Regions from separate parts of the Comamonas sp. C11 genome, predicted to be linked through region 2. Evidence: predicted binding sites of a transcription regulator. Region 2 holds the regulator's gene; the other holds the start of a gene.

Region 1 (14,369 bases), 180 kb from region 2:
GACGGCACGTCTGCTGTGCTTTGACGGTCTGTATCGCTGGTTCCGCGCACGCGGCCAGGCCTACAAGGATGAGAGCGGACGCCTGATACGGATCTCGGGTCTGCTCTCCGACCAGACTGCGAGTCGCGAGGCCGATGAGCGCAGCCGCCTGGCTTCCACGGTGGTGGACAACACCATCGAAGGTGTGGTGGTGACCGATGCACACAGCCGAATTCTCTCGGTCAACCACGCGTTCACGAAGCTGCTGGGCTTCAGCGAAGCGGAAATGTTGGGCAAGACGCCGCGCATGTTCAAGTCCGGCCGACATGACAAGGCCTTCTATGACGCCATGTGGGCCAGCATGCATGCCACAGGGCACTGGCAGGGCGAAATTTGGAATCGGCGCAAGAATGGAGAGGTTTTTCCCGAGCGCATGTCGCTGAGTGCGGTCAAGGATGCCAACGACAAGGTGACGCATTACGTCTGCATGTTCACCGATATCTCGGCCGAGAAGGCGCGCGAGCAGCAACTGGAGTTTCTGGCCCATCGCGACACCTTGACCGGTCTGCCCAACCGCTCTCAATTCACGCGCATGCTGAGCGAGGCGGTGGAATTGAGTCGGAGCACCAACCGTCGCATGGCCGTGCTGCTGTTCAATATCGACCGCTTCAAGGACGTGAACGACAGCTATGGCCACTCCATCGGCGACGAGGTGCTCAGGCATGTGTCTGTGCAGATGCAGGGTGCTTTGCGGCACGGCGACATCATTGGCCGCCTGGCGGGCGATGAAATCTGCGTGGTGGCGCAATCCATTTGCGGTCGCGACAGCGCGGTGGACGTGGCCGAGCGCTTGATGGCAGCAGCCGGCCAGCCCTGGACCACGCCAGATGGCCTGTCGGTGGTGGTCAGCGTCAGCGCAGGCATCTGTCTGTATCCCGACCATGCATTGACAGCCGACGATCTGCTGCAGGGCGCCCATGCAGCGGTGTATGGAGCCAAGGCCAGAGGCTCCAATGCCTGGTGCTTCTTCCATGAGAACATGACCCAGGCCGCCCGCGAGCGCCTGGCGCTGGAGGCGCGCCTGCGCCGTGCGCTGGAGCTGGGCCATATGCGTCTGTATTACCAGCCACAGATTGAGCTGGCGACGGGGCGCCTGATGGGGGCTGAAGCCCTGTTGCGCTGGCTGGACCCAGAGGAAGGCCTGATCTCGCCGGCCCGTTTCATTCCCGTGGCGGAAAACTCGGGCGTCATCGGCCAGCTGGGTCTGTGGGTGCTGGGTGAGGCCTGTCGTCAGGGTCAGCAATGGCGTGCTGCCGGTCTGCCCGATCTGACGATTGCAGTCAATGTCTCGCTGCACCAGTTTTTGCTGACCGATATTGCCGGGGCTACGGCCGATGCGCTCAACAAGTCGGGTTTTCCGGCCAGCCTGCTGGAGCTGGAAATCACCGAAAGTGCACTGGCCGAAAAGCCCGAAGAGGCGCTGGCCGTGCTCAACCGCCTGCGCGAGCTGGGCCTGCGTCTGGCCATTGATGACTTTGGCACCGGTTATTCGTCGCTGGCGCACCTCAAGCGCTTCCCGCTCGATCTGCTCAAGATCGACCAGGGCTTTATCCGTGACATTCCGCACAGCGCGGACGATATGACCATCAGCAGCTCGGTCATTGCCCTGGGTCATGCCATGGGCCTGAAGGTACTGGCCGAAGGCGTGGAAACGCAGGAGCAGCTGTCTTTTCTGCAAGACAAGGGCTGTGACTTCTTCCAGGGCTATTTCTGCAGCCGCCCCTTGCCGGCGGAGGACTTTGCGCGGCTGCTGGAAAAGCAGGCGCCGGCCAGCCCCTGGTCGATGTGCAGAGCGGCGTGACAGCTTGATGAACTCAGCCATGTGCCCGCCCTGCCAGCCTTATCACCCGGCCCAGAGCTTTACTTTCAAATTGCCGCTGAGGCTGGTGGAGGCCGTGTTCGGTTGCGACAACTTCGATGACTGCGGCGATTGGCTGCAGGACTGGCTGGCTGAATACCTGACGGACCACCCACCTTCCCGCAGTGGCTATCGCCTCATGCTGGATTGCGACTTCGAGACCGTGCACCCCAACCCCTGGTTTCACACGCTGAACTACACCGCCCAGTTGCCGGATGAGCGGCTGGCGCGGTTGCTGGAGCAGGCCCTCAGGAACAAGGGGCTGCTGGACTGAGCAGATCAGTTGGCCCGTGTCTGGGGGGCTGGGCGGCCTTTCCACTGCTCGCGCAACTGGGCGCATTGGTCCTGTGAGGCATTGCCCGCCAGTGTCAGCAGCTTGTCTGCTTTCATACTGATAGCTGTTGGCGCTTTATCCGATTGGGCTATCGCCACTTTCTGCCTCAAATCCTTGGGCAGCCAGGTGGGCACGCCGATATCACTGCGCACATGGCTGCGTCCCGCAACCAGCAGCACGGACTGGCCGGGCCGGCTCAATTGCTGCACGGCGGTGGCCGTGACCTTGGCCATGGATTCATCGCGGGCCAGCTGGATGCGGGCCATGGGGGCGAACTGGGACTCGGGCAGCAGGCCGCAATGTCCATCCTTGATGGCGTCCAGCTGCAACTGCCAGCCCGGGACTGGCAGGTGGTTGTCATAGCGGGACTGGCCCATGGTCTGCTTCATCTGCGCGCGCGGCAGATTGCCGCCCAGTACGGGTACACCGGCGCGCACGGCGTTCATCACCATGGGGCCATAGTCCTGCCAGGGCCAGCCACCGCCAGCAGCGCCGCTTTGCCATTGCAGTGACTGCTGCACCTGCTCTTCGGTCGCTGTGGTGGCCAGGCTGGCCGTGCTGCCCCCGGCCGGTGCCATCTCGATCACCAGCGCGCCCAGGCGCTGCCCAGCCGCCAGCAGCTGCACGGTTTGTGCTTCCCACTGATGATGGGCAATCTGGTCATGCTGCTCGCCAAGAGCGATGACCTGGGCATCGGTCCATTGCGCCAGCGTCTGCTGCCAGTCTGCACTGGAGGTTAGCGTGCTGGTCTGATGGGCGCAGCCGCCGAGCAGCAATGCGGCTGCCGTGGCCAGAAAAGAAAGCGCGGGGCGCGAAGAATGAGGCTTCAGGCGCATAGATGCCTGAGATGCAGTCCACATGGTTTGAGCAGTCCAATCTTGAAAGACGGGGCATGGCTTCGTAGCTGTAGATTTCCCACCGGCTTTGCCCACCGAGTTTTGCCGCGATACTGCGGGGCATTGCCCCTGTCGCGCGTCCATTGTCGTGCCTTGCCGGATTCCCGTGCACATGTCCGTATTGCTTCCCCCCTTGTTTCTGGCCCGTGTGGCCGCTACTTTGCTGCTGGCATGGCTGGCAGCCCAGCTCTGTCTGGTGCTGCATACGCCGCTGCCGTGGATGCTGGGTCCGCTGATTTCCATCTCCCTGCTATCGATAGGCGGGGCGCCCACCCAAAGCTGGGCCAGGCTGCGCGATCTGGGGCAGTGGACGATAGGCGGCGCTCTGGGCCTGTATTTCACGCCTGCGGTGACCGAGCTGGTCGCCGGTCTGTGGTGGGCGATTGCGCTGGCCATTGCCTGGGCCCTGTTGCTGGGCTGGGCCTTCGGGCGCTGGCTGTATCGCGTGCAGGCCCCCTCCATGCTGGGGCAACCGGGCATGGACGAAGAGCGCTTGCGCGCCACGACCTATTTCTCGGGGGCGATAGGTGCGGCTTCGGAGATGACGCTGCTGGCCGAGCGCGAGCATGCGCGCACCGATCTGGTGGCTGCGGCGCACAGCCTGCGGCTGGTGATAGTCACGGTGAGCATTCCTTTTGCCCTGCAATGGGCGGGGCTGCAGGGCGACCCCGGCCTGACGCTGCCCAGCGTGCGCAATGTGCAATGGCCGGGCTTTGCCTGGCTGGCGCTGGCCACTGGCGCCGGGGCATTGCTGATGCTCAGGCTCAGGCGTGCCAATCCCTGGTTTCTGGGTGCGCTGGCCGTATCCATGGGCTTGACCATGGCCGGCCTGGAGCTGTCTGCCGTGCCGCAATGGCTGATGAATGCCGCCCAGTTGGTGATCGGCGTAAGCCTGGGAGTGCGCTTTCGACGTGAGTTCCTGCACACCGCTCCGCGCTGGCTGGGCATGGTGGCGCTGGGTACCGTGGGGCTGATGGCGGTTTGCGCGGGCTTCGCCTGGCTGCTGCACGCTGCCACAGGCCTGCCCTGGGTAACCTTGCTGCTGGGCACCTCGCCGGGCGGCATCACCGAGATGGCCATCACCGCCAAGGTGCTGCAGCTGGGCGTGCCCGTGGTCACGGCCTTCCAGGTCTGCCGGCTGATTGCCGTGCTGCTGCTGGTGGCGCCGCTGTTCCGCTGGGTGGAGGCGCGCGGGCGCCTGCCGGGCCGGACGGTGCAGTAGAGCAGCTTGTATCGCTACACTTGGCGGCAAGCCGAAAGGCCCGGTGCGTAGAAACACCTGAACCGGCGTTGCAGCCCCCACCGTCAATCGGGGTCTTGTTCACGCAGGAATCAAGACCATGTCTTCCGTCTCCCTGGCCGGCCATCATGCCGAGCCTGTCTCCATCAGCCCTCTCCACCAACGGGAGGGCTGACCCATGACCTCCTCCAAAAACGCTGCCCGCGTGGCAGCGCATGCGCTGCCTTGCCCAGAAACAGAGAAGGCCACCCCATCCCCCACCTGGCCAACTTGGCAATAGGCCATGCATGTCTCGCTGTCCATGGCGGAGAGCACGCTGGCGGCGCTTTCCCCTGGCCTGCCACGATAAGCGGGGACGCAATGCGCGCCAGTTCGAAGTGGCATGCGCGGTGGAACTTGCGTTGGCACACATTCGGCGCATGCAGGCCGATCCGCCGCAGGACCATGCGGCATTCGAGCAGCAATGGCACATGGCGGCCAGCGCCATTCAGCTTGCCGACAAGGCCTTCAAGCTGCCTCGCTCACGCTACCGCCACTCGCTCAAGCACATGCGTCTGCACTTCGATCTGCTCAAGGATCTGGTGGAGCGCGTGAAGATGCGGAGCCGGCGAGGGAGCTGAGGCGCAGGGCCGGGCTGTCGGAAGGCAACCCTCCGGTTGTCCTGTGCCGTGAAGGTGACGCAATGACAAGGAGGACACCTGCGGCAGCGGGCAAATCTGCCGCCGCGCCGGTCGGCCTGATCCTGTGCGCCGACAAGGGCCATGCCTTGGCGCGGTATGCGCTGGATGGCTTGTCGACCAAGGCGATGGCGGCCAACTACCGGATGGTATTGCCGGATGCCGAGTTGCTTCAAAAAGAGCTGGAGAGCACTCGACGCAGGCAGGAGTCTCGGCGAGTGCTCCACACGGATGCTGGCCAACCATGACCCTGGCAGCCGCTCCTCACCACAGCCCACTGTCGCTGGTAGATACCGCAATCGCCCCACCGGCCAGCGCCTGCTGCACCTGGTCCTGGCTGCAGACGAAGCCAGAGGCCACGAGCGGCGGCAGGATGCGGCGCTCGGCCTCGGTGATATGGGCCAGCATGGGGGCGGGCATGATCTGCACGAGGTTGGGGTCGCTCTGCTCCACCGCCTTGATGCTGCGCGGCCAGGTGGAGCGGTCGGTGACGAAGACCTTCTGCATGGTCAGCAGCCCGGCCTTGTTGGCGCGCTGGATGGTGGCCACGCGCGTGGACAGCAGGCTGCTGGCGCCCAGGTCCACGAGGTAGTCCACGCCGCCCTTGTCGGGCGAGATGCCGTCGCAGCTGTCGATGTTGACGATGGCGATCTTGCCCGCCCCGGTGATGGTGGAGATCACCGAGCGCAGGCGGCGCAGTTCGATGTTGGCGACGATGGCGACTTCGGCCTGGCTGGCCAGCAGCGCGTCCATCTGCTCGGCCCCGTAAAGGGTGGCGATGACGGGGCGGCGCGCCAGCCGCGCACCCAGGGAGTTGTCCGGGCGGCCCATGTCAGAGGTCCAGCCCCAGCTTGCCGGGGTTGAGCAGGTTCTTGGGGTCCAGCATGCGCTTGGTGGCCTCCAGCAGGGCAAAGGCCGGTCCCAGCGATTGCCGCATGTAGGGCGCGCGCAGCAGGCCCACGCCGTGGTGGTGGCTGAGCGTGGCGCCGTGGCGCAGCAGCACGGCGTTGGCCGCGTCCCAGGCCGCGCGGTACCAATGGGCACGCTGGTCCACGGCCACCTCGCCGCGCAGCGAAAAGTACAGGCAGGCGCCATCCACATAGGCATGCGACTGGTGGGCCGAGCCGGCCAGGGTGCCGGGGATGGCCTGCAGCGCGGCGACCACTTCCTCGTAGATGGCCGGCAGGTCTTTCCAGGGGCCGCACATCTCCAGAGTGTCGGCGACGAAGCCCGGGCCTTTCTTGAAGCCCTCGGCGCTCTTGCCGGTCAGGTAGCGCGTGTCCAGCCAGCGCTCCAGGGTGGCGGCACCGTCCAGCCGTTCACCCAAAGGTGCACACACACGCTCGCAGATGGCCATGACGGCATCGACGATCTCGGGCGCGCCTTCGTCGGCGATCAGCAGCACGTTGAGGTCGCTGCGGCCGAATTGCACGCCGCTTTCCAGCGCGTCATACAGCCGCAGCGCGGCGGGGTTGGCGCCTTGCTGCAGGATCTGGCGGCAGGCTTCCAGGCCCTGGGCAAAGCTGGCAAAGCCATAGGCGATGGCGCGGCCGTGGTCGGGCAGGCGGTGCAGCTTGAAGCGGATGCGCACGATCACGCCCAGCGTGCCTTCCGAGCCGATGAACAGCTGCTGCAGGTCCGGCCCGATGGCCGCGCGCGCGTAGCCGCCCACGGTGACGAGGCGGCCATCGGCCAGCACCACGTCCATGCCGTGGACCATGTCCTCGATCTTTCCGTAGCGCGTGGACAACTGGCCTGCGCCCCGGCAGGCCACCCAGCCACCCACGGTGCTGATGCCGAAGGACGAGGGCCAGTGGCCCATGGTCATGCCGTGGCGGCGCTGGATGGCTTCCTCGAACACGTCGCCGAACATGCCGGCCTCGACCTCGACGATCTGGCTTTGCTCGTCCATCGCGATGAAGCGGTTGAGCGCGCACAGGTCCAGCACGATGCCGCCGCGCAGGGGCAGGGCCGCGCCCGTGACGTTGCTGCGCCCGGCCGAGACGGTGACGGGAATGGCATGTGCATCGGCAATGCGCATCACGGCCTGCACCTGCTCCACGGTGGATGCATGGGCGATGACGGCCTGCGGCGTGGCCGGGTGGCCCGAGGTTTCGGCCACCATGGTGCGTGCCCACCAGTCGCGCGTGCCGGCGACGATGTCGGCGCGCTCGGTCTGCACGCGGTCACAGGCGGCGCGCAGTGCGGCGAGCACCGCCTCGGGCACGGCCACTGGCTTGTGCTGCAGGCCGCAGGGGCTGCCAGTGGCCGCACCTTCGGATGCGGGTGCGGCCTGCGCTGCCCAGCCTGGGGTCGTGGGGGCGCCCACCACGTAGTTGCGGCGGTTGTAGCCACGGGCGATTGCGTCTTTGCTCAGCATTGGATGTCTCCCATCAAAATCTGTTTCTCGCGCTCCATGGCGCGGCGGTAGTCGTGGATCTGCTGCGCTATCTGCGCAGGTGCCAGCCCCAGTTCCTGGGCCAGGATGTCGCCCACGCGCGCTGCGGCGCGGGCCGATGCATCGCGCGCCATGAGGCGTGCGCGCATGCGGCGCGAGAGCACGTCTTCCACCGTGCGCGCCATTTCGTGGCGCGCGGCGTAGAGGACTTCGGCCTCGGTGTGGGGCAGTCCCTCGACGATGGGCCGGGCCAGCGCGGGATGCGCGTCGAGGATGTCGCTGACGAAGCGCGCCTCCGTGCCGTAGCGCTCGCCCAGATGGGCCGACAGTCCGCCCGTGGCCGTGATGGCCTGGGCGTCGTAGCCGGCCGCGCCCAGCAGGAAGGCCGAGGTGGTGGTGCAGCGCGTGCGCCGGCCCAGCAGCTTTTCCACGGCGTCCACGGTCTGCTCGGCCATATGGCGCGAGGTGGTGAGCTTGCCGCCGACGATGGTGACCAGGCCGTCGGTCGCCACATGGATTTCGTGGTTGCGCTTCATCTCCACGGTCTTGCCGCCGGGCGGGCCGACCAGGGGGCGGCAGCCGGCGATGGAGCCGACCACGTCCTCGGGCGACAGGTCCACCTTGAGCGCCGATCGGGCGCCTTCGAGCAGGAAGTCCAGCTCGGCGCGCGTGCAGTGCACGTCGTCCAGGCTGCCCGCATAGTCCTCGTCGGTGGTGCCCAGGTAGGAGACATCGCCCCAGCGCGTGATGGTGGCGCGCCGGCTGCGGCCCGGCACGGGGATGGTGACGGTGCAGTCGTTGCGTATGCGCAGCCAGGGAATGGCCACGTGTACGCCCTTGGCGGGGCGCACGTGCAGCTGCGCCTGCTGGTCGGGCCTGCGGCCATCCCAGTCGCGCAGCCAGACGCCCGTGGCCATGACCACGCTGCGCGCGCGCACCGTGATCTCGCGGCCATCGGCCTGGACGATGGCGCCGTCCACGCCGCCGTGGGCGTTGCGCGTGATGGCGGTGGCCCGGGCATGGTTGAGCACGGCCGCGCCATGGAAGGCCGCCGTGCGCGCCACGGCCAGCGTGAGCCGCGCATCGTCCACGCGCGCATCGAAGTACATGTAGCCACCCAGGAGCTGCTCTTCGCGGAAGGTCGGACAGTGCGACAGCACCTCGGCCTTGCCGAGCTTGCGGTGCAGGATGCCTTCGCGCCAGCCGCCGGCCAGGTCATAGGTCCACAGCAGGCTGCCGAAGGCCTTGGCCAGGCGGGCGTCGAAGACGCCGTCGCGCTCCATCACGGGAAACAGGAAGGGCAGGCGCTGCACCAGGTGCCGCGCATTGCGGCGCAGGCGCTGGCGCTCCAGCAGCGAGTGCCGCACCAGTCCCAGGTTGCCCTGCTCGATGTAGCGCAGGCCGCCATGGACCATCTTGGAGGACTTGGACGAGGTGCCCGAGGCGAAGTCGTCCTTCTCCACCAGGGCCACGCGCAGGCCGCGCAGGCTGGCGTCCAGCGCGGCATAGGCGCCGGTGATGCCGCCGCCGATGACCAGCAGGTCGAATGCCTCGTCGCCCAGCCGCGCGAGCTGGTCCGCGCGCTGCAGCTGCAGCGGTGCGGTCTGGGTCAGCATGGCGCTGTCCCTGCGTTCCTTGCCGAAGGGCCACTGCATCATGCGCGGCCCTCCAGGGCGGCGGCGCGCCCGGGCGCCCGGGCGCGGGCCAGTTCGTCGCCCACGCGGGCGCGCCAGATGCTGCGGCGCTCGCTTCGCTCGTCGACCGCCATGCGCGGTTCGAAGACCGCTTCGGTGCGCAGCGTGGCGCAGGCCTGCGGCAGCCCGTCCCACAGCAGGCCCGCGCTGCCGGCCATGAAGGCGATGCCGCGCAGGCTGGCCTTGTCGGTATCGGTCAGGCGTCGCACGGGCAGGCCGCCCAGGTCGGCCTGGATCTGCAGCAGGGCATCGCTGCCCGACAGGCCGCCGCCCACCAGCAGCTCGCCCACCTCGGTGCCTGCTGCCGCCTCGTCGGCCTGCACGCAGGAGGCCACGGAATGCGCAATGCCTTCGAGGATGGAGCGCGCCAGCTGCGGCCGCGAGGTGGCCATGGACACGCCCGAGATCGAGGCCCGCGCGCCCGGCTCCATGGCCGGCAGGCGCAGGCCGGTGAGCGCGGGGATGAAGACCAGGTCGGCCGGCGTCTCGGCCTCGCGGGCCAGGGTGCTGATCTGCTGCGGGTTGTCGAACCACTGCAGCTTCTCGCAGATCCAGTTGAGCGCCGAGCCCGTGGTGGGCACATAGGTCTCGATGGCATAGCGCGAGACACCGCCCATGCGCCGCGCCGTCATGGTCAGCGAGCTTTCATGGGCCGCGTCATGCGCGGGCAGCTTTGTTCCCGTGAGCACATCAACGAAGCTGCCCGTGCCATGCACGCACAGCGCCTGGCCGCGCTCCAGGCAGCCCAGGCCCACGGCCGCCGCATGCTGGTCGCCCGCGCAGGCCAGGATGGGCACGGCCAGGCCCAGGAGCTCGGTGCGCGTGCGGCCGAAGTCCTGCACGTCCTCGCACAGGCGGGGCAGCAGTTCGGCGGGAAACTCCAGCGCGTCCAGCCAGTCGTGCAGGTAGCGGTGCTCGCCCAGCGCATAGGCGTTGCCCGAGGTCACATTGGTGGGCGTGGTGACCACGGCGCGCGCATCCGACAGATGCCACAGCAGCCAGGAGTCGATGGTGCCGAAGGCCAGCCGCCGCTGGCGCCAGGCCTGGGCCACGGCCGGGCATTCGCGCAGCTTGTGCGCGGCCCACAGGTAGGGCGAACGCACGCCCACGGGCCGGCCCGCGTGGCGGATCAGCCGGGCATCCCAGTCGCCGGCCAGCAGGGCCAGTTCGTCGCGGTGGCGCGCATCCTGCCAGACCATGATGGGCGCCAGCGAACGGCCCGTGGCCGTATCCCAGAGCACGGCCGAGCAGCGCTGGTTGGCAATGGCCAGAGCCACGATCTGCTGGCCGCTGCTCTGGGCGCGGGCGATGGCGCGGCGGCACACGTCCAGCGTGCGCTCCAGCAGCAGGTCGGCGTCCTGTTCGACCACGCCGGGGCGCGGGCAGTGGATTTCCAGCGGCAGATAGTCCTGGGCGGACACCTGCCCGTCGCGCCCCACGACGGCGGCGCGCGTGCCCGAGGTGCCTTCGTCGATGCAGAGGATCACGGCTTCATGGTGCATGGAGTGCTCTCTTTCAGGCGGTGGTTTGAGCGATCTTGGCGGGCGGGGCGGCGTCGTCCGCGAACTGGGGCGCGCCGGGCTCGTCGTCGGGGTTCACTGTGGTGCGCGTGGGGTCCCAGCGGATGGAAAAGCAGACGATGCTGGCCAGCAGCGGCACCACGGACAGGATGAGGAAGGTGTTCTCCAGCCCGTACTGCTGGCGGAACAGCGGGAACACCAGCAGCCCCAGCGCCGCGCCCATGGCGCCCAGCGCGCCGATCACGCCATTGGCGCCCGCGCGCAGCTCGCTGCGGAACGATAGCGTGGACAGGCTCTTGCCGTTGGCGCCGGGCCCGCCCGAATGAAAGAGGATGAACAGCGAGGGCACGGCCACGGCCAGCCAGATGGGCATGCGGCCGTTGAACAGGCCCAGAACCAGCAGCATCAGGAACACCAGCGCAAAGCCGAAGGCCGAGGCCCGCCGCAGGCCCAGCCGGCGCCCGATGACGGGCGACAGGAATCCGCCGACGATGCCGAACACGTTGAACACCAGCGCACCCAGCGTGGCCTCGCGGAAGTCCTTGCCGAACAGCGAGGCGCTGATCAGCGGCAGGTACCAGCCCACGGCAAAGTACTGGATGGACTGGCCTATCTGCACCGTGGCCGCCAGCAGCGTGCGCGGCAGGTAGATGCCGCGAAAGATCAGCAGTACATTGGCCAGCCCGCGCCGCGCCGGGTTGAGCACGGGAAGGCGTTCGGCGGGCGGCGCGGCCTCGAAGCGGTGGCCACGGGCGCCGTAGATGCGCGTCATGGCGCGGGCGGCGTCATCCAGCCTTTCCTTGCGTGCCAGCCAGGTCGGGCTTTCCACCAGCAGCGCAGCCTGCATGCCCAGGATGAACAGGCCGAACACCGCCGTGGCGGCCACCGAATAGCGCCACAGCGAATCGCCCACATCCCAGGAATGGAACCACAGCGCCAGCACCAGGTTGCTGCACACGGCCATGTACCACATGCCCTGCCAGACATTGAGCCGGCTCTTGAGTCGGGCGGGCGTGAACTCGGCCAGCACCGCCATGGCGATGGCGAAGTCGATGCCATAGGCCGCGCCCACGAAGAAGCGGCCGAAGAGGATGGTGGCGTAGTCGGGCGCCATGCTGACCAGCAGCGCACCGGCCACGGCCAGCACCTTGGCGATGACCAGGGGGCGCATGCGGCCCCAGCGGTCGGCCATCCAGCCGCCGATGGGATTGAAGGCAATGGACACCCAGGAGGCCAGCGACGTCATCCAGGCCACTTCGGCCGGCGTCAGTTGCTGGTCGCGCGTCATGGGGCCCAGGCCCACGCTGAGTGCGGAGTTGGAGAATGCGTCGAGGAAAAGTCCGCCGAGTGCCAGCCACCAGATGGTGCCGGCGCGGCCTGAAATGCCCTGGCGTGCGTCGATGTAGGCGATGACATCCTGAACGCCGCGAACCCTGTGGATGCTGGTCTGCATGCTGGCCTCCTGTGTTTCTGCAAGAGGCCGGCAGACCATACAGGCGCGACAAGACCATCTCACAGATGGTCTTCAAATCTTGAACCTGTGCGGCGATTCTAGGCAGCAAGCGCAGCCTGCGGATCAGTGAAAGCACCAGGGTGCGCGCAATGGCCGCGCCCAAAGAAAAGGCCCGCTGCAGAGAACCTGCGGCGGGCCTGGCGCGAACTCCCTTCTTGGGACCCTGCGCTGTGTGCTGTTAGTGAACCACGACAGGCTGCTGGGCCAGGCCCGTGTAGGTGTCGAGAATTTCTTCCACTTCCTCCTCGGTGGGGGCGTCCTGCTGCCAGGCGAGGATCTGCTTCTGGAACATTTCGGCCCAGGAGCCGTCCAGATACACCTCCTTGCCCGAGCGCTTGTCCACGATCTCGAAGCCGTGGCGCGGCAGTTGATGGGCTTGCTGGATCTCGGCCTTGGCTGTGCCTGCCGGAACGTCTGCCTCCATATCGGGACGCAGATGGAGCACCGCAAAGGATTCAGAGTCGTAAAGCATTTGCATGGTGTTCCTCCTTTCACTTCCGTTATGAGCATGCCTGCCATGGATATGGCGACAGGGTGCCGCATTTCAAGGTGGAAATGCCTGCTCTTGGCACTTGGGCACAGTATTCCATGGATTGGACATGGTTGTGGGCAACCGGCTTTCCCGATCTGTAGTAGGCAAGTCCTTGAACGGCGCGACAGCGTTCAGCCCGAGCCGATGCAGGTTGCAGGCCTTGGCAGGGAGGTGAGTGAGCGCTTTGGGCGCAGTGGTCTCGGGGTTTATGCCAGGGTACGGCATGGAGGCTATTGCGGCGCGGGCAGATATTTCTTGAGCTGCAGGTCGACAAAGTCGTCCTGTCCCTGGGTGAGCTTGATGCGCACGGGCAGGTATTGCATGGACGGTGCCAGCCAGACCGATCCGCGCTGGTCGCTGCTGCTTTTGCCGGGCAGCTTGTCCAGACGCAGCGCCATGACGCTGCCAAATGGCAGCTCCAGCGCCTCGCTGGCACCCACGCGGAACTGCCAGCGCACGGCTGAGCGTGCGCTGCTGGTGGTCAGTTCTATCAGTGTGCCTGGCGGATATTTTTCGGGGGCGGCAGCCATCAGGGCCGAGAGCTGCAGAAACACGCTGAGGCGGTCCTGCACGCCATCGCCAATCGCCGCATCGGTCTGGCCGCCGCTGTAGTGCGCCTTGCCGTCGGCTACGTCGAAGGCGGCGGACTGGGTTTTGCGCCCCTTGTCGCTGAAATTGAGCGGCTGCAGGCCCTTGGGCGTGATCAGCCCCTCGCTGGTCTGGGAGCGCTCGCCCAGCAAGAACATGCTGATCGACTGTCTGGCCTGGTAGTACTGGCCGTCATGCTGCCATTGCAGCTGGGCGCCGGCCGAGTATTGAAAACCCTTGACCTGACCCGAGGCGTTGAACTCCAGCGTGGCGGAATTGGGCAGGGTGACGGGCAGTACAGAGCCTGGCGGCAGCGGCGCGCTGCCTGCGGGCGTGACCTGGATGGGGCGGGCCGTGTCGGCAGCATTGGCTTCGGGAGGCTCGGCCATGGGCTCGGGAACCGGCTCTGCAGCAGCAGCGGGCTGCCCTGTATTGGCGGGTGCTTCTGTTTCAGGCGCTTCCTGCGTTTGTTGCTCCTGAGTTGGAGGCGGATTTGACGCCGACTCCTGTTCGTCCGGTACGGGAGCTGGCACGGGAGCAGGAGTCGGCGCTGGCGCACGGGGTGCAGCCTTGGGTTGAGGCGCCGGAGCTGGAGTTGGAGCCGGCTTGGGCGCTGCGGGTGCAGGCGGAGGAGGAGGCGCCTGCAGCATACGCGTCTCCATCACGATCTGGTCGTCCGCTGCCTTGTCCGGCGGGCTCAGTTCGGGCAGGCCCCAGAGCAACAGCCCATGGGCTGCCAGCACCAAGCCGGTGATGGGCAGCAGTGTCTTGCGTGCCTGGCTTGCCTGAGGGGAGCGGCCCATGAGCGTGATTCGGAGATTGCGGGTTTCAGTGGCCGGGAGCGGCGCGCCAGCCCAGATCGCTGGAGAGCTGGCGGGCGGCCGCCTGCAGCGGCGCGTCGATGGCTCCACCATAGTCCGGGTCGAAAGTCGCCAGCGAGCCCAGGGTCATAAGCCCCAGCACGATATGGCCGGAGGCATCGAAGACCGGCACGCAGAAGGCCACGATGCCCGGCAGCACGGTATCGACCACGCGGGCCGTGCCGCGCGCACGGACTTCGGCCAGCATGTCCGCAACGGC
Region 2 (14,369 bases):
GGCCAAGCAGCAATGCGATGCCGTGGCCGATGCCATCGAGGCCCGGGGCTATCAGGTGCAGTCCATCCGCATCGTGAGCAACCCGTTCGGCGAATACCTGAACGTCTGCGGCATAGACAGCGCCCTCGCCGGCCTGCAGCGCATTGCCGAAACGCTCAACACCATCAACACCGGCAAACGCCGCATCCGCTTTGCCGTGGGCGAAGCGCGCAATGCGCAGGAAGTGGCCCTGCTGCCGCAGCTGATTGCCGCCTACGGCGACCTGTGCAACGCCTGCGTGAACATCGATCTGGATGAACACGGCTTTCTGCAGACCGACTTGCTGGCCCACAGCGTGCAGGCGATTCAGCAAATCGCGCGCACCACGCCGCGCGGCGAAGGCAACTTCAACTTCACGGTCAACTTCAACTGCGCGCCCGGCATTCCCTATTTCCCGGCCAGCTACCACCGCGGCAAGCACCACGGCGCCCTGGTGCTGGGTCTGGAGACGCCAGACCTCATGGTGGCTGAACTGCAGCAGCTGCAGCAGCAGCGCCTGCAGCTCGATCACGCGGCGTGGTTCAGGCTCGCATTCGAGCGCCTGAGCCAGACCCTGAACGAGCATGCCACTGCCATCCAGCGCTGTGCCGACGGCGTGACGCTGGCCGAGGGCTGGCATATCGCGGGCATGGACACCTCGGCTGCGCCGTCCAAGTCCTGCGCCTCCATGGTCGATGTCTACCAACTGCTGGGCGTGCCCTGTTTCGGCGCCAGCGGCACGGTGGAAGCCTCGGCCCTGCTGACCCGCGTCTTCAAATCGGTCAGCGGCGTGACGCAGATCGGATTCAGCGGCCTGATGCTGGCCGTGACCGAGGACGAAGGCCTGGCCCAGGCCAGTCTGAATGACGAATTCGATATCCGCGCCCTGCTGACCTATAGCAGCGTCTGCGGCATCGGCCTCGATACCGTACCCGTGCCGGGCGACAGCAGCGCCGAGCAGATCGCTGCCGTCATGCGCGATACGGGCACCATGGCTTTTCGCCTCAACAAGCCGCTGACTGTGCGCCTGTTCCCCGTGCCGGGGCTCAAAGCGGGCGACAGAACGGCCTTCGAGAGTGCCGATCTGTGCAACTGCGCCGTACTGGCTCTGCCTTGAGCATCTAACAGGCGGGCTGCTGCGCCTGGCCGTCAAGCGCCGGCAGCTATTGCTTTTGATATTCCCCTACCCCGGTTCTGTTTGACCTGCCCCCATGGTGGCCGCCGGGGTGCCCCCGGTAAAATTGGCTCTTATGGCAAAAATTATCGTTCTGGCACTGGTGCTGCTTTTCTTTGGCTGCGGGCTGTACATGCATCTGCGCGGCAAGGTGCGCCACAAGGTGCTGCGCCAGCTGTTTGATCACTCCACGTTCACGGCGCCGTTCAACGTCTTCATGCTGATGTTCAGCAAGGTACCGCGCACGCCCTACCTGCCCACCAGCACCTTCCCCGAGCTGGCACCGCTGCAGGCCAACTGGCGTGAAATCCGCGAGGAAGCCGTCAATCTGCAAAAGAACATGCAGATCAAGGCCGCCGCCAACAACGACGACGCAGGCTTCAACTCCTTCTTCAAGACCGGCTGGAAGCGCTTCTACCTCAAATGGTACGGCGACGCCCACCCCTCGGCCATGGAGCTGTGCCCCAAGACCACGGCCCTGGTGAAGTCGATTCCCAGCGTCAAGGCTGCCATGTTTGCCGAGCTGCCGCCCGGCGCCAAGCTCAATCTGCACCGCGACCCCTATGCAGGCTCGCTGCGCTATCACCTGGCCGTGCTGGCCCCCAACGACGACCGCTGCATGATCGAGGTCGACGGCCAGCCCTATAGCTGGCGCGAAGGCGAAGGCGTGATCTTCGACGAGACCTTTATGCACTGGGCCGAGAACCGCAGCGAGGGCAACCGCATCGTGCTGTTCTGCGACGTGGAGCGTCCCATGACCAATGGCTTTGCCCAGTGGCTCAATCACTGGCTGGGCAAGAATGTGGTGGCCGCCGCCAGCTCGCCCAACAACGAAGGCGATCCGCGCGGCATGATCAGCAAGCTGTTCAAGATCTCGTTCTATGCGGGCAAGTACCGCCGCGCCTTCCGCAACTGGAATCCGACCTTCTACAAGATCCTCAAGTTCGGACTGATGATCGGCGTGCTGGTCTGGTTTATCTGGTGGCTGGTTTCTTGATAACCCCCTGAGGCGCTACGCGCCTTCCCCCTGGCCGGGCGCCCCCAAGGGGGACGGCGGCATCGCCGCAAGGGCGGCTCTTGCTCGCTGCCCCTGACTTGAGAAATGCCTTATCAAGGCTCCCGCCCTAAATGCAGAACAAGAAAGCCGCTGTGCGATGCATCAGCGGCTTTCTTGTTTCTGCGGTGCCCTACAGCGCCTTGCGCAGCGTGGTCGTCGGTATCTTGAGCTGCTCGCGGTATTTGGCGACGGTGCGGCGCGCGCACTCGATGCCCTGCTCCTTGAGCATATCGGCCAGCTTGGCGTCCGATAGCGGCTTCTTGGCATCTTCGGCATCGACGAACTGCTTGATCAGCGCACGCACGGCCGTGCTGGAGGCACTGCCGCCGGTTTCCGTGCCCAGGCCCGAGCCGAAGAAATACTTGAGCTCGAAGGTGCCCTGGGGCGTGGCCATGTACTTGGCCGTGGTCACGCGGCTGATGGTGGACTCGTGCAGGCCCAGGGTGTCGGCGATATCGCGCAGCACCAGCGGGCGCATGGCCAGCTCACCATGCACAAAGAAGTTCTTCTGCCGCTCCACGATGGCTTCGGAAACACGCAAGATGGTGTCGAAGCGCTGCTGGATGTTCTTGATGAACCAGCGCGCCTCCTGCAGCTGCTGCTGCAGCGCCGCATGGCCGTCGCTGTTCTTGTGGCGGCGCAGCACACCGGCATAGATGTCGTGCACGCGCAGACGCGGCATGACCTCGGGGTTGAGCTGCACGGAAAAGTCCATCCGGCCGGCGCCGGCCCGCACCGGACGCACGATGACATCGGGCACCACGATATGGCGTTCCACATCGACAAAGCGACGCCCCGGACGCGGCTCCAGTCTGGCAATCAATGCCATGGCCTCGCGCAGTTGCTCCTCGCGCGCGCCGCACAGGCTGGTGAGCTTGCGCAGATCGCGCCGCGCCAGCAGGTCCATGGGCTGCGCACAGATGGCCTGCGCCAGCAGCAGCCGGTTCATATGCGCCTCGGTCGTGCCCTCGTCCTCGGCGGTGCGGATCAGGTCGCGCAGCTGCAGCTGCAGGCACTCGGCCAGATCACGCGCGCCCACGCCCACGGGCTCCAGGCTTTGCAGCAGCTTCAGAGCAATGACAAAGTGCTGCTCCAGCTCCTCGCGCTCTTCCAGGTCGTCGCCGGCTAGGCTCTGCGCCAGCTCCTGCAGGGAATCCTCGAGATAGCCGTCGTCGTTGAGCGACTCGATGAGAAAGCGCAGTGCCGCCATGTCCGCCGCGCCCAGATGCAGGCTCAGCGCCTGACGATGGAGAAAGTCGGTCAGGCTCTGGTGCTCGCGCGCCAGATCGATGGCATCGGTTTCGTCATCGCCATCGCGGTTGCGTGTGGAGCTGCTGGCCGAGGGCGTATCCCACTCGCTGCTGGATTCGCCGCCCCATTCCCCGTCCTGGCCGTCCATGCCGTCGGCCTCCCAGTTCAGCGTTTCCGGGGTCTCGGCACTTGGCGTCTCCGCTATTGTTTCAGCAGCTGCTTGCGTTTGCTTCGCATCATTTTCAGCATGAATACTGTCTGAAGTGTTGTATTCACTTGCGCTAGCAGCTACATCTACAGGAGCATCTCCCGTAGATTCGGCCTCATCGCCAGCACGTTCCAGAAAAGGGTTGTCGACCAGCATCTGCTCGACTTCCTGCGCCAGCTCCAGAGTGGAGAGCTGCAGCAGCTGAATGGATTGCTGCAGCTGCGGCGTCAGCGACAAATGCTGCGAAACGCGTAGCGAGAGACCTGGCTTCATCGAGGCGCGGCTCCCAGACAATCATTGCAAACGCGCACAGTGCCATGGGTTGGCAGCCGGGTCTCCCCAGGGCAAACCCCGGCGCAGCCGGTCAGGGTCCCTTCCGGGGGCAGCGACCACACAAAGTGAAGGAGCGTGGGGGTCATCACATTCTGAAATGTTCGCCCAGATAGACGCGGCGCACATCGGCGTTCTCCACGATCTCCTCGGGCGTGCCTTCGGCCAGCACATGGCCGTCGCTGATGATGAAGGCGTGGTCGCAGATGCCCAGCGTCTCGCGCACATTGTGGTCGGTAATCAGCACGCCGATGCCGCGCTCCTTGAGGAAGCCGATGATGCGCTGGATCTCGATCACCGCAATCGGGTCGATGCCGGCAAACGGTTCGTCAAGCAGGATGAAGCGCGGTTGCGTGGCCAGGGCTCGGGCAATTTCCACGCGACGGCGCTCACCGCCGGACAGAGCCAGTGCCGGCGACTGGCGCAGATGCTCGACGCGCAGCTCCTGCAGCAAGCCGGTGAGGCGCTTTTCGATCTCGCCCTGCGTCAGCGTCTTGCCCTGCTCGTCCTTTTGCAGCTCCAGCACGGCGCGCACATTGTCTTCCACGCTGAGCTTGCGAAAGATGGAGGCTTCCTGGGGCAGATAGGACAGGCCCAGACGCGAGCGTTGGTGAATCGGCATGCCGCCCACCGGCTGGCCGTCGATGAAGATCTCGCCGCCGTCGCTGCGCACCAGGCCCACGATCATGTAGAACGATGTGGTCTTGCCCGCGCCGTTGGGGCCGAGCAGACCGACCACCTCGCCTTTTTGCACGGACAGGGACACATCCTTGACCACCTTGCGGCTGCCGTAGGACTTGGCCAGATGCTTGGCTTCCAGGCGGCTGTCGGACTCGCCGCTGCGGCTGCTGGAGAAAGTCGGCTCGCTCATTTCTTCTCGTCGGCTTTCTCGCCGCCCAGCGTCATGCTCTGGCGCAGCTGCGTGCCAGGTGTTGCAGGCTTGGGCTGGGCTCCCGGCGTGCCGTCCTTGGGCGCCATGATGGCGCGCACACGACCGCCCTGCCCCACGGAGGAGCTCGGCAGGCCGCCGCTGGTCTTCTGACCATCGACGGTATAGACGTCCGTGATGTTGTTGTAGACGATGATGGAGCCCGTGACCTGATCGCTGAGCTGACCGCCACGGTAGCGGCGCATCTCGCCACGGCGGATGAACTTGACGATATCGGCCTTGCCGTCGTACTCGATGACTTCGCCTTCGCCCTCGATGAACTCCTCGGGCTGACCGGCCACGGTATCGCGCTTCTGACGGAAGAATGCTCGCTTGCCGGCCTCGGCCTTGATCACCCCGTACTGATAGCCCTCGGCATCCTGCCGCACATCGAGTTGGGCGCCGCGCAGCACGATGGAGCCCTTGGTCATCACCACATTGCCGGTAAAGACACTGGTCTGCTGCAGCTCGTCATGACGCAACGCATCCGCCTCGATATTCATGGGCTTGGCGCTGTCGGCTTTTTCGGCATGGACAATGCCGGTCGCTGCTGCCAGGGCGCAGGCCAGCGCAAGAGGTATGAGTGTTTTTTTCATGGAAGGCACGTTTCTTGCATCCATTGTAGTCATTCCCTTTTTGCAACTTGCGTAAAAAACACCCACAAAAAAGCCCGCACGGCGGCGGGCTTGCTGGGCATCAAACGTCACTGGCGTCTGCTGCCTGATCTCAGGCCTTGCGGCTGGAGGCGATCAGCGCATTGACCACGCGCAGCACATTGTCCATATTGCCGGCCCTGGTGCCGTCCGTGTAGTAGCGGCCGGCCACACCCATGGCGGGCACGCCTTCCACGTCATACTCGTTTTGCAGCTGGGCGGCCTTGCGCGCCTGATTGGCCACGGTGAAGGAGTTGTAGACCTCCTTGAACTTGGCCAGATCCACGCCCTGCTTGCCGACCCAGTCAAAGATGGCGTCATCGGTCTTGAGCAGATTGCGATCCACGTGAATGGTACGGAACACCTTGGCGTGCAGCTGGGGCAGCAGGTTCATGCCCTCCAGAGCGTAGTAGAGCTTCTGCTGCGGCACGAAAGAGGCATTGAAAGCCACGGGCACGCGGCGAACCACCACATCGGCAGGCTGGCTCTTGGCCCAGGCTTCGAACTGGGGCTCGAAGACATTGCAATGCGGGCAGCTGTACCAGAAGAACTCGACCACCTCGACCTTGCCGGCCGGCGCGCTCACGCTGGCGGGCTTGCCGAGCTTGATGTAGTCCTTGCCTTCTTTGGGCGCAGCGCCCTGGGCCCAGCTGGAGGAGGCACCCAAAGTCAGGGCACCGGCAGCAGCTGCCGAGGCAGCCAGAGAGAATTCGCGACGTTTCATCTAAAAAAACTCCTGTATCAGGTCTGCAGTATCAGAGCCCAGCGGCCCCAAAAAGTTCAGCAAAGTCCTAAATCTCGCACCCGCTGTCTGGGACGCCTCGGGCCGCAGCCTGAGGGATCCGCAGAGAGAGGCTGCACAACGCCTCGCAGGGCCGATTATCGCGCTGCACGCACCAGGGTCGAGTCCACGCCCGCGCCATCAAGCTTGCCCTTGAGCTGCTCCGCGTCGTCACGCTTGCTGAACGGCCCCACGCGCACGCGGAAAACGGTGATGCCGTTCTGCTCACGCTCGCTGATGCGCGACTCCCAGCCCAGCATGGCCAGCTTGGCACGCTGCGCTTCCGCTTCGCTCTGGCCGCGGAAAGCACCGGCCTGCACAAAGTAGTTGAATGCAGAGTCCGAAGAGGATGCAGTCTGCGTGGCCGCCTTTTCCTTGTCTGCACGCGCCTTGTCTGCCTTGTCGGCGGCGGCGGAGCGTTCCTTGACCAGATCACCCAGCGGATCGCCCGATGCGGGCTTGGCCGTCTTGTCCGGCGTCGCTGGTGCCGGCGGCGTGGTGACTCCGCCGGTTGCAGTAGGCTGTACCGCAGGCGTGGGCGGCGACACCGTCACGTCGCTCGGAGGAACTGGTGGTGTCACCGGGGGAGGCGCAGGCTGGCGGCTCTGCAGCGGTGCGTTGGGATCCCAGTTCTTGTTGCGCTCGGCCTCGGCCGCATCGCGCTGAGTGTTGTTTCCACCCTTGTTGAGGAAAGGCACCGGCACCTTGGTCACATAGATGGCCACGGCCAGAGCCGCAGCCAGACCGATGACCATGCCAAAGATAAGCCCCAGGATGGTTCCACCGCGTTGCTGGTTCTTCATATCAGTCGCTTAACGCTTTCTGCTTCAGTTATTCCATTCTCAGACCCATCGGCCACTGACAGGCAAGGCCGGCAAGGCGACCGATGGACAGGAAACTGGGATTACATGCGCTCGGGTGCGCTCACACCCAGCACCGCCAGCCCATTGTGCAACACCTGGGCCGTGGCAGCGACCAGGGCCAGACGTGCGAGCTTGACCTTTTCGTCGTCCACCAGAATGCGCTCGGCGTCGTAGTAGCTGTGATAGCTGGAGGCCAGATCGCGCAGATAGAAGGTCACGTCGTGCGGTGCATTGCCTTCGGCAGCAGCGGTCAGCATCTCGGGGTACTTGGCCAGCAGCAGCATCAGGGCCTGGGCCTGCGGGCCTTCCAGTGCGGACAGGTCCACATCCTTGAGTGCCGCCAGGCCGGCACCGCCGGCTTCCTGCCAGGCGCGCAGCACGGACTGGATCCGCGCATGGGCGTACTGCACGTAGTACACGGGGTTGTCGTTGTTCTGGGCCACGGCCAGATCCACGTCGAAGGTGTACTCGGTGTCGGGCTTGCGCGAGAGCAGGAAGAAGCGCACCGCGTCCTTGCTGGTCCACTCGATCAGATCGCGCAGCGTGACGTAGGAGCCGGCGCGCTTGCTGATCTTGACCTCTTCGCCGTTGCGCACCACGCGCACCATGGTGTGCAGCACGTAGTCGGGGTAGCCCTCGGGAATGCCCACATCGGCAGCCTGCAGGCCGGCGCGCACGCGGGCGATGGTGCCGTGGTGGTCCGTACCCTGAATGTTCACCACCTTGGTGAAGCCGCGCTTGAACTTCTGGATGTGATAGGCCACATCGGGCACAAAGTAGGTGTAGCCGCCGTCGGTCTTGCGCATCACGCGGTCTTTGTCGTCGCCGTAGTCGGTGGACCTGAGCCACAGCGCGCCGTCCTGCTCATAGGTCTTGCCGTTGGCGATCAGGCGGTTCACGGTCGCTTCGACATGACCGTTTTCATAGAGGCTGGACTCGAGGTAGTACTCGTCGAACTTCAGGTTGAAGGCCTGCAGGTCCTTGTCCTGCTCGTTGCGCAGATAGGCCACGGCGAACTGGCGGATGTTGTCGTAATCCTCGACATCGCCGTTGGCGGTGAACTCGCGGTCATCGGCCTTGATGGTTTCCTTGGCCAGGAAAGCCTTGGCGATGTCGGCAATGTAGTCGCCGTTGTAGAAATTCTTGGCCAGCGGGTTTTCGCTGTCGGTGGGCCAGCATTCGTCACCGGGCTTGAAGCCTTTGGCGCGCAGCTGGGTGCTCTTGGTCAGGGTGTCGATCTGCACGCCCGCGTCGTTGTAATAGAACTCGCGGTGAACCTTCCAGCCCTGGGTGGAATAGAGGTTGCTGATGGCGTCGCCGATCGCAGCCTGGCGGCCATGGCCCACATGCAGAGGGCCGGTGGGGTTGGCGGAGACGAACTCGACGAGGATGTTCTCGCCGCGATCGGCCTGGTAGCCGAACTTCTGGGCTTGCGCCAGCACTTCGCGCACCACCTCCTGCTTGGCAGCAGGCTTGAGGCGGATGTTGAGAAAGCCCGGGCCCGCGATTTCAATCGCATCCACCCACTGCTGGAAGGCTGCGGTAGCCTCCAGCGCGGTCTTGAGCTGCTCGCCCAGGGCGCGCGGGTTGGCCTTCAGAGGCTTGGCCAGCTGCATGGCCGCCGTGCAGGCGAAATCGCCATGGGCTGCCACTTTGGGGTTTTCAAACGCAGCGCGTGCGCCAGCGCCGGGCGAGAGTGTTTCGAGCTCAGCAGCCAGGGCTGCGAGCAATTCCTGTTTGACGGAGAGCATCGCGGGATTTTACGTGCCGGATTCAAGTCCTGCCGAATCGCTGGCGCCACACCCTTGTTCCAGGGCCGGTTCACAGGCTGCAGGGCCGCATCCGCATGTCTCGCCGGCCATACACAGCCATCACGCAAATGAAAGTCATTCTCGTTTAAACACGGAATGCAGGCCAAGCTCACGTTCAGCGGCGAGCTCAGCCGCTGCTGGAGCCTGAGCCTGTCTGCCGGCGACACCTTCAACCGCAACATCTACGAGCGCGACATCAACAACCAGGGCCTGGACTTCAATACCTACACGCCCAGGCACATATTGCGCCCCTGGATCACCTACCGGCTGCCCGGCGCCTGTAGTGCCGTGTGGAGCAGCTATGTGCGCTACCAGATCAACAGGCAATGGCAGGCCTCGCTGACTCTCAACAATATGTTCGACAAGCGCTGCTACACCTTGATCGGCAACCAGGTCAACAGCAGCCACCATGGCAATCCACGTAAGGTGATGCTGACGCTGCGCGGCAGCTTCTGAATGCCGCAGACGTGAAAAAGGCCGCTTTGCAGCGGCCTTCGCCCTTCGCACGGCCCGGCACAGGCCTACATGCCGCGCGCCCAGAAGATGGCAACCACGGCGATCACCGGCACCACATGGCCCTGCCACATCACCCATTTGCGGGTCTGCTTGATCTCTTCGGGCGCCGGCAGCCGGCCGCTCGCATCCAGCGTCTTCTTCCAGCGGCGGAAGGTCAGCGTGGGCTTGAGCGAGAGCACAAAGGCGATGACGAACAGCGTCATCTTGAGGTGGAACAGCGGCGAGGCCGTATAGGCACCCATGCCCTTGACGCCCCAGACCAGGCGCGCGATGCCGGTCAGCAGCAGGATGACGGCGGCAATGCCGTAGATCATGTCCAGCCGCGCCAGACGCTGCACCACTGCGGCATTCATCCATTCCACACGGCACAGGGCGGCCTGGCTGGTCAGAAACACCACCAGGGTCAGGATCGCCAGCAGATGGGCGCTGGCAAGAACAGCTTCAAAGGTCATGGCTTCACAGTAGAAAAAAGGACGGGTTCAGCGGCCTGTATCAGGCCACGGCGACCAGTCCATTGTCTACCGTTTCAGGCCCGCTCAGAGATCCACGCCGAGACGAAAGAAGTCCGGCTGGTTGTAGTGGTGCTTGAGGTAGTCGATCCACATGCGCACGCGCAGCGGCATGTGCTTGCGCTGGGGGAAGACCACGAAGATACCGTTGGGAGGTGCGGCAAACTCTTCCAGCACGGGCACGAGGCGGCCAGCGGCGATCTCGGCCTCCACCTCCCAGGTGCTGCGCCAGGCAATGCCCCAGCCTCCCAGGCACCAGTCGTGCAGCACCTGACCATCGGAGCAATCCAGCGGGCCACCCGGCTTGAAGTGCACGACTTCGCTGGTGCCGCTTTCGGGATGCGGGATGCGGAAGGCCCAGCCCCTCGTCTGCGAGGCGTCGGACGACAGCGTCAGGCAGTCATGCTGGGTCAGCTCGCTGGGATGCTTGGGCGTACCGCGGCGCTCCAGATAGCCGGGCGTGGCCACGCACAGGCGGCGGTTGTCGGCAATGCGCACGCTGACCAGGGCCGAGTCCGGCAGATCACCCACGCGCACCGCGCAATCGAAGCCCTCTCCCGCCAGATCGACCACGCGGTCGCTGAGGTTCAGCGAAATGGTGACATCGGGATGCAGGTCGCGGAAACGCGGCACCAGCGGCGCCACATGGCGGCGCCCGAAACCGGCCGGCGCCGTGATGCGCAGATGGCCCGTGGCCTTGACTCCGCCGGCCGACACGCTGGCCTCGGCATTGCACACATCGGAGAGCAGGCGCTGGCAATCTTCCAGGAAGGCGCTGCCTTCATGCGTCAGCGAGATGCGGCGCGTGGTACGCACCATGAGCTTGACGCCCAGATGCTCTTCCAGAGCGTCCAGACGGCGCCCCATGATGGCGGGCGCCACACCTTCGGCCTTGGCTGCAGCCGTCAAGCTGCCCCTGGTCGCTACCGATACAAAAGACTCAAATGCCTTGAGTTTGTCCATGACCGCTGCTCCTGTCTGGTCCGTGTTGTCTCCTGCTGCGGTAGCGTGCACTATTAATACAAGAGCACATACCGCACAAGCAGTCTTGATTTCTCAAATGTTTTTATCGAAAGTTCTTTAAACAAGAGCGCTGAGTGCTATCACTATAAAAGTCATCAATCAGCGCTGCACGCCTGTCCCGCATGCGACTTCATTGCGATATATCTTACTTAGAAGTCACAAGTTGCCAGTGAATCTTTGATGTTTATATATGTTTATATCAAAATTTACCGTTTTCCCTGAGGCAGGAATATCGCTTATTCGCCAGCGCCATGAGCTTTTGGGCGCAGCCAGACGTTAAACCTATGATTTGCAAAACACATTTACAAATCCGCTGCAGCCCGCCGTCATGAGCTTTTCACCCGCTTCTGCCGCCCAGCTGGCCGATCTGCTGGGCCGCTCCGGCCAGGGCTGTGCGCTCTGGAATGCCGAAGGGCTGCTGCTCATGGCCACTCCCGCCTGGTGCCAATGGCTGGATGTGCCCGAGGGCGCAAGCCCCATCGGCCAGCCGTTGCAGGGTCTGCTGCCTGCCCAGACCTGGCAAGTCCACGGCCCGCGCTTTACCGCCGCCGCCCGAGGCTTGCACCAGGAATATGACGATATACGGCCCGGTGACGCCGGTTCGCAGCACCACCGCCGCATCCAGCTCACGCCCGGCGCCGCCGATGCCCAGGGCCGGCACGAGGTGCTGATGCTGCTCAGCGACATAGGACGCGAATATGCGTGTGGCGAAGTCGTTGCACGCCAGCGCGAGCAGCTGCAGGCCTTGCACGAGCAACTGCGCAGCAGCCGCCAGGACGCGGGCGAGCTCGACAGGCTGCGTACCCTGCTGGACTGGCGCACGGCCATGCTGAGCGAACACAACGAGATGCTGCAACTGCTCTCCCATGAAATCCGCCAGCCGCTGAACAATGCCTCGGCTGCCATGCAGGCCACGCTCAAGGCCATCGAAGATCTGCATCTGGCCGATGCCGCGCCTGCCGCCAGGGCCTTGCTGCGCGCCGAGCATGTGCTGCAGCAGGTGATAGGCACACTGGACAACACCCTGACCGCCGGCACGATCTTGGCAGCGGGCGGCAAGGCCGGTGCCTCCAGCGAGACCGATCTGCCGACATTGATCAAGCTGGTGCTGCACGATATTGCAGCCGACCTGCGCCCGCGCATCGATGTGCAATGGCTGAGCATGGCACGCACCGTACAACTGCATCCGGCGCTGATGCGGCTGACGCTTCGCAATCTGCTCAACAACGCCCTGGCCTATGCGCCCGCAGATACCCGGGTGCAGCTGCGCATCTCCGAGTCCGACGAACCGCTGGCGCTGATTCTGGAAGTCATGGACCAAGGCCCCGGGATTTCCGAGGAGCTGCTCCCGCGTCTGTTCGAAAAAGGCTCGCGCGGCAACCACAGCCACAGCCGCCCTGGTGGCGGTCTGGGCCTGTTCATCGTGCATTCGGTCTTGCAGCTGCACCAAGGTACAGTACAAGCTCTGCCGCACAGCCCGCATGGCACGATCATGCGCCTGGTCATTCCCCAAGGTCTTGCCGAATGAGGTCCGCCGCCCATGCTGCCTGCCACTCTTGCCCTGGTCGACGACGACACCGAGTACTGCGAATTTCTGGCCCAGCATCTGCGCGGCCAGGGTGTGGAGGTCACGGCATACAGCGACAGCAGCGACCTGCTCGCCGACGATGCTCCCTATCGCTTTGATTTCTATGTACTGGATCTGATGCTGCCCGGGGTGGCAGGCACCGAGCTGCTGCGCATCATCCGCAAGCGCAGCCAGGCGGGCGTGCTGATCGTCTCGGGGCGCCTGGGGCCCGAAGTGTTTGCCGAGGTCATCAATGCTGGTGCCGATATGTATCTGACCAAGCCCGTGACCTTCGAGCAGGTGGAACTGGCCGTGCGCGCCGTGCACCGGCGCATCATGACCACGGCCCGCACGGCCACGGCCTGGAAGCTGGACAGCCGCCGCAGCCTGCTGACCGCTCCCGACGGCCAGAGCGTGGAGCTGGGCGCCACCGACCTGATGCTGATGGAGTGCTTTTTGCAGGCCCAGGGCGAAACCGTAAGCCGCGACCATATCCGCAGCCTGCTGACCCATACCAGCGCAGCCGAGTCCGACAACAACCTGCACGCTACCATCTACCGCCTGCGGCGCCGCATCGAAAAGGCGACGCCCGTGGCCGTGCCGCTGCAGTCCCAGCAGAAAGTCGGTTACCAGTTCCGCGCTCCCTTGATCGCGGCCTGATCAATCCGGCGCGGCGCAGAAAGCAAGAACGGGCCTCCAGGCCCGTTGCGTGCCTTCAGACCGGCTGCATCACATGACGAACCTGGACTCCACATCCGAGACCTTGCGCCTGGCCAGGGCCAGGTTGGCACGGCCGTTGTCCAGCACGTAGTAGATGAAGATGCCGTTGATCTTCTCGGCAGGGCGCAGGATGTGATACTGCTTGCCCAGGGTGATCAGAATGTCTTCGATGCTGTCGTTCAGACCCAGGGACTTCATGGTCTTCATCTTGGCGCGCACCACTTCGGTATTGCCCGCTGCGGCCAGCTCCAGGTCCACGCCGGAACCTATGCTGCCCAGCAGCATGCCGCTGTTGTAATCCACCACTGCCGCGCACATGGCGCCATCCAGGGTCATCAGATCTTGCAGGCTTTCGTTCAGATTCGCCATCAGGAGCTCCTTGGTAAAGATTGGCTGGCCGATATCGGAAGATGCTCAATTTGTTTCAAGATTAACAAATCATTTCTGAGCGCGGATATCGACTGATGACAGACAAAGCCTTGTCATTTGATGGCGCGCACTTACTTCAGAAACAAAGATCAGACACGTGAAAACACCGTCAAGCGATTGAAGCTATTGCTTCGGGAGAGACCTCGCGCCGCCTCATCCGGTTTCTGCAAACCATTGCTGAGCCAGTCACCACCGCAGCCGCCGCGCATATCGGTCAGAACTGACGAGCTCTGGCGCCTTTGCTACTTAAAAACGCATAAACCCCAGAGACTCCATATAAAAACATCATGAGTTCTGAACTATTTAGGCTATTTATGTACTCAAAAAATTCAAATACAGTCTCCACACATGCTGCCCATGATGGGCAACGACTCCTGAATCCTGAGACATCACAACCAGAGGTTTCCAATGACTGATCGCACCCAAGTCCACGGCCTGCAAGTCGCCACCGAGCTGTACAACTTTGTGAACACGCAAGTGCTGCCTGGCACGGGCGTGGACCAGGACACCTACTGGAAGGGCTTCGACGCC

Evidence for each region. Region 2 encodes sigma-54, which starts transcription at its own class of promoters, with help from an activator protein. Its sites were predicted from a motif close to TGGCANGNAANCTGCTTT; they were not measured.
Region 1: the regulator sigma-54 is predicted to act here: its motif matches at 12,845-12,862, upstream of NOX35_RS24400 (DUF3567 domain-containing protein).

What each region holds. Positions count from the first base shown of each region.
Region 1 is NZ_CP101743.1:5,289,255-5,303,623, reverse strand. Features, by position in the region: gene NOX35_RS24455 (EAL domain-containing protein) at 1-1,840, shown strand, start outside; gene NOX35_RS24450 (hypothetical protein) at 1,848-2,171, shown strand; gene NOX35_RS24445 (ChaN family lipoprotein) at 2,177-3,091, opposite strand; gene NOX35_RS24440 (AbrB family transcriptional regulator) at 3,240-4,349, shown strand; gene NOX35_RS24435 (hypothetical protein) at 4,655-4,987, shown strand; partial or broken gene NOX35_RS24430 (DUF1016 domain-containing protein) at 5,095-5,292, shown strand; gene NOX35_RS24425 (glycerol-3-phosphate responsive antiterminator) at 5,309-5,875, opposite strand; gene NOX35_RS24420 (FAD-binding oxidoreductase) at 5,877-7,424, opposite strand; gene NOX35_RS24415 (glycerol-3-phosphate dehydrogenase/oxidase) at 7,418-9,100, opposite strand; gene NOX35_RS24410 (FGGY family carbohydrate kinase) at 9,097-10,638, opposite strand; gene NOX35_RS24405 (nitrate/nitrite transporter) at 10,652-12,109, opposite strand; gene NOX35_RS24400 (DUF3567 domain-containing protein) at 12,348-12,647, opposite strand; gene NOX35_RS24395 (DUF3108 domain-containing protein) at 12,932-14,092, opposite strand; gene NOX35_RS24390 (IclR family transcriptional regulator) at 14,118-14,369, opposite strand, start outside.
Region 2 is NZ_CP101743.1:5,467,714-5,482,082, forward strand. Features, by position in the region: gene NOX35_RS25255 (DUF711 family protein) at 1-1,135, shown strand, start outside; gene NOX35_RS25260 (aspartyl/asparaginyl beta-hydroxylase domain-containing protein) at 1,269-2,189, shown strand; gene NOX35_RS25265 (RNA polymerase factor sigma-54) at 2,380-3,981, opposite strand; gene lptB (LPS export ABC transporter ATP-binding protein) at 4,127-4,909, opposite strand; gene lptA (lipopolysaccharide transport periplasmic protein LptA) at 4,906-5,562, opposite strand; gene NOX35_RS25280 (thiol:disulfide interchange protein DsbA/DsbL) at 5,693-6,343, opposite strand; gene NOX35_RS25285 (SPOR domain-containing protein) at 6,499-7,203, opposite strand; gene argS (arginine--tRNA ligase) at 7,305-9,014, opposite strand; gene NOX35_RS25295 (TonB-dependent receptor) at 9,171-9,530, shown strand; gene NOX35_RS25300 (DUF2214 family protein) at 9,596-10,042, opposite strand; gene NOX35_RS25305 (LysR family transcriptional regulator) at 10,127-11,062, opposite strand; gene NOX35_RS25310 (sensor histidine kinase KdpD) at 11,451-12,650, shown strand; gene NOX35_RS25315 (response regulator transcription factor) at 12,663-13,349, shown strand; gene NOX35_RS25320 (hypothetical protein) at 13,419-13,778, opposite strand; gene NOX35_RS25325 (malate synthase G) at 14,247-14,369, shown strand, end outside.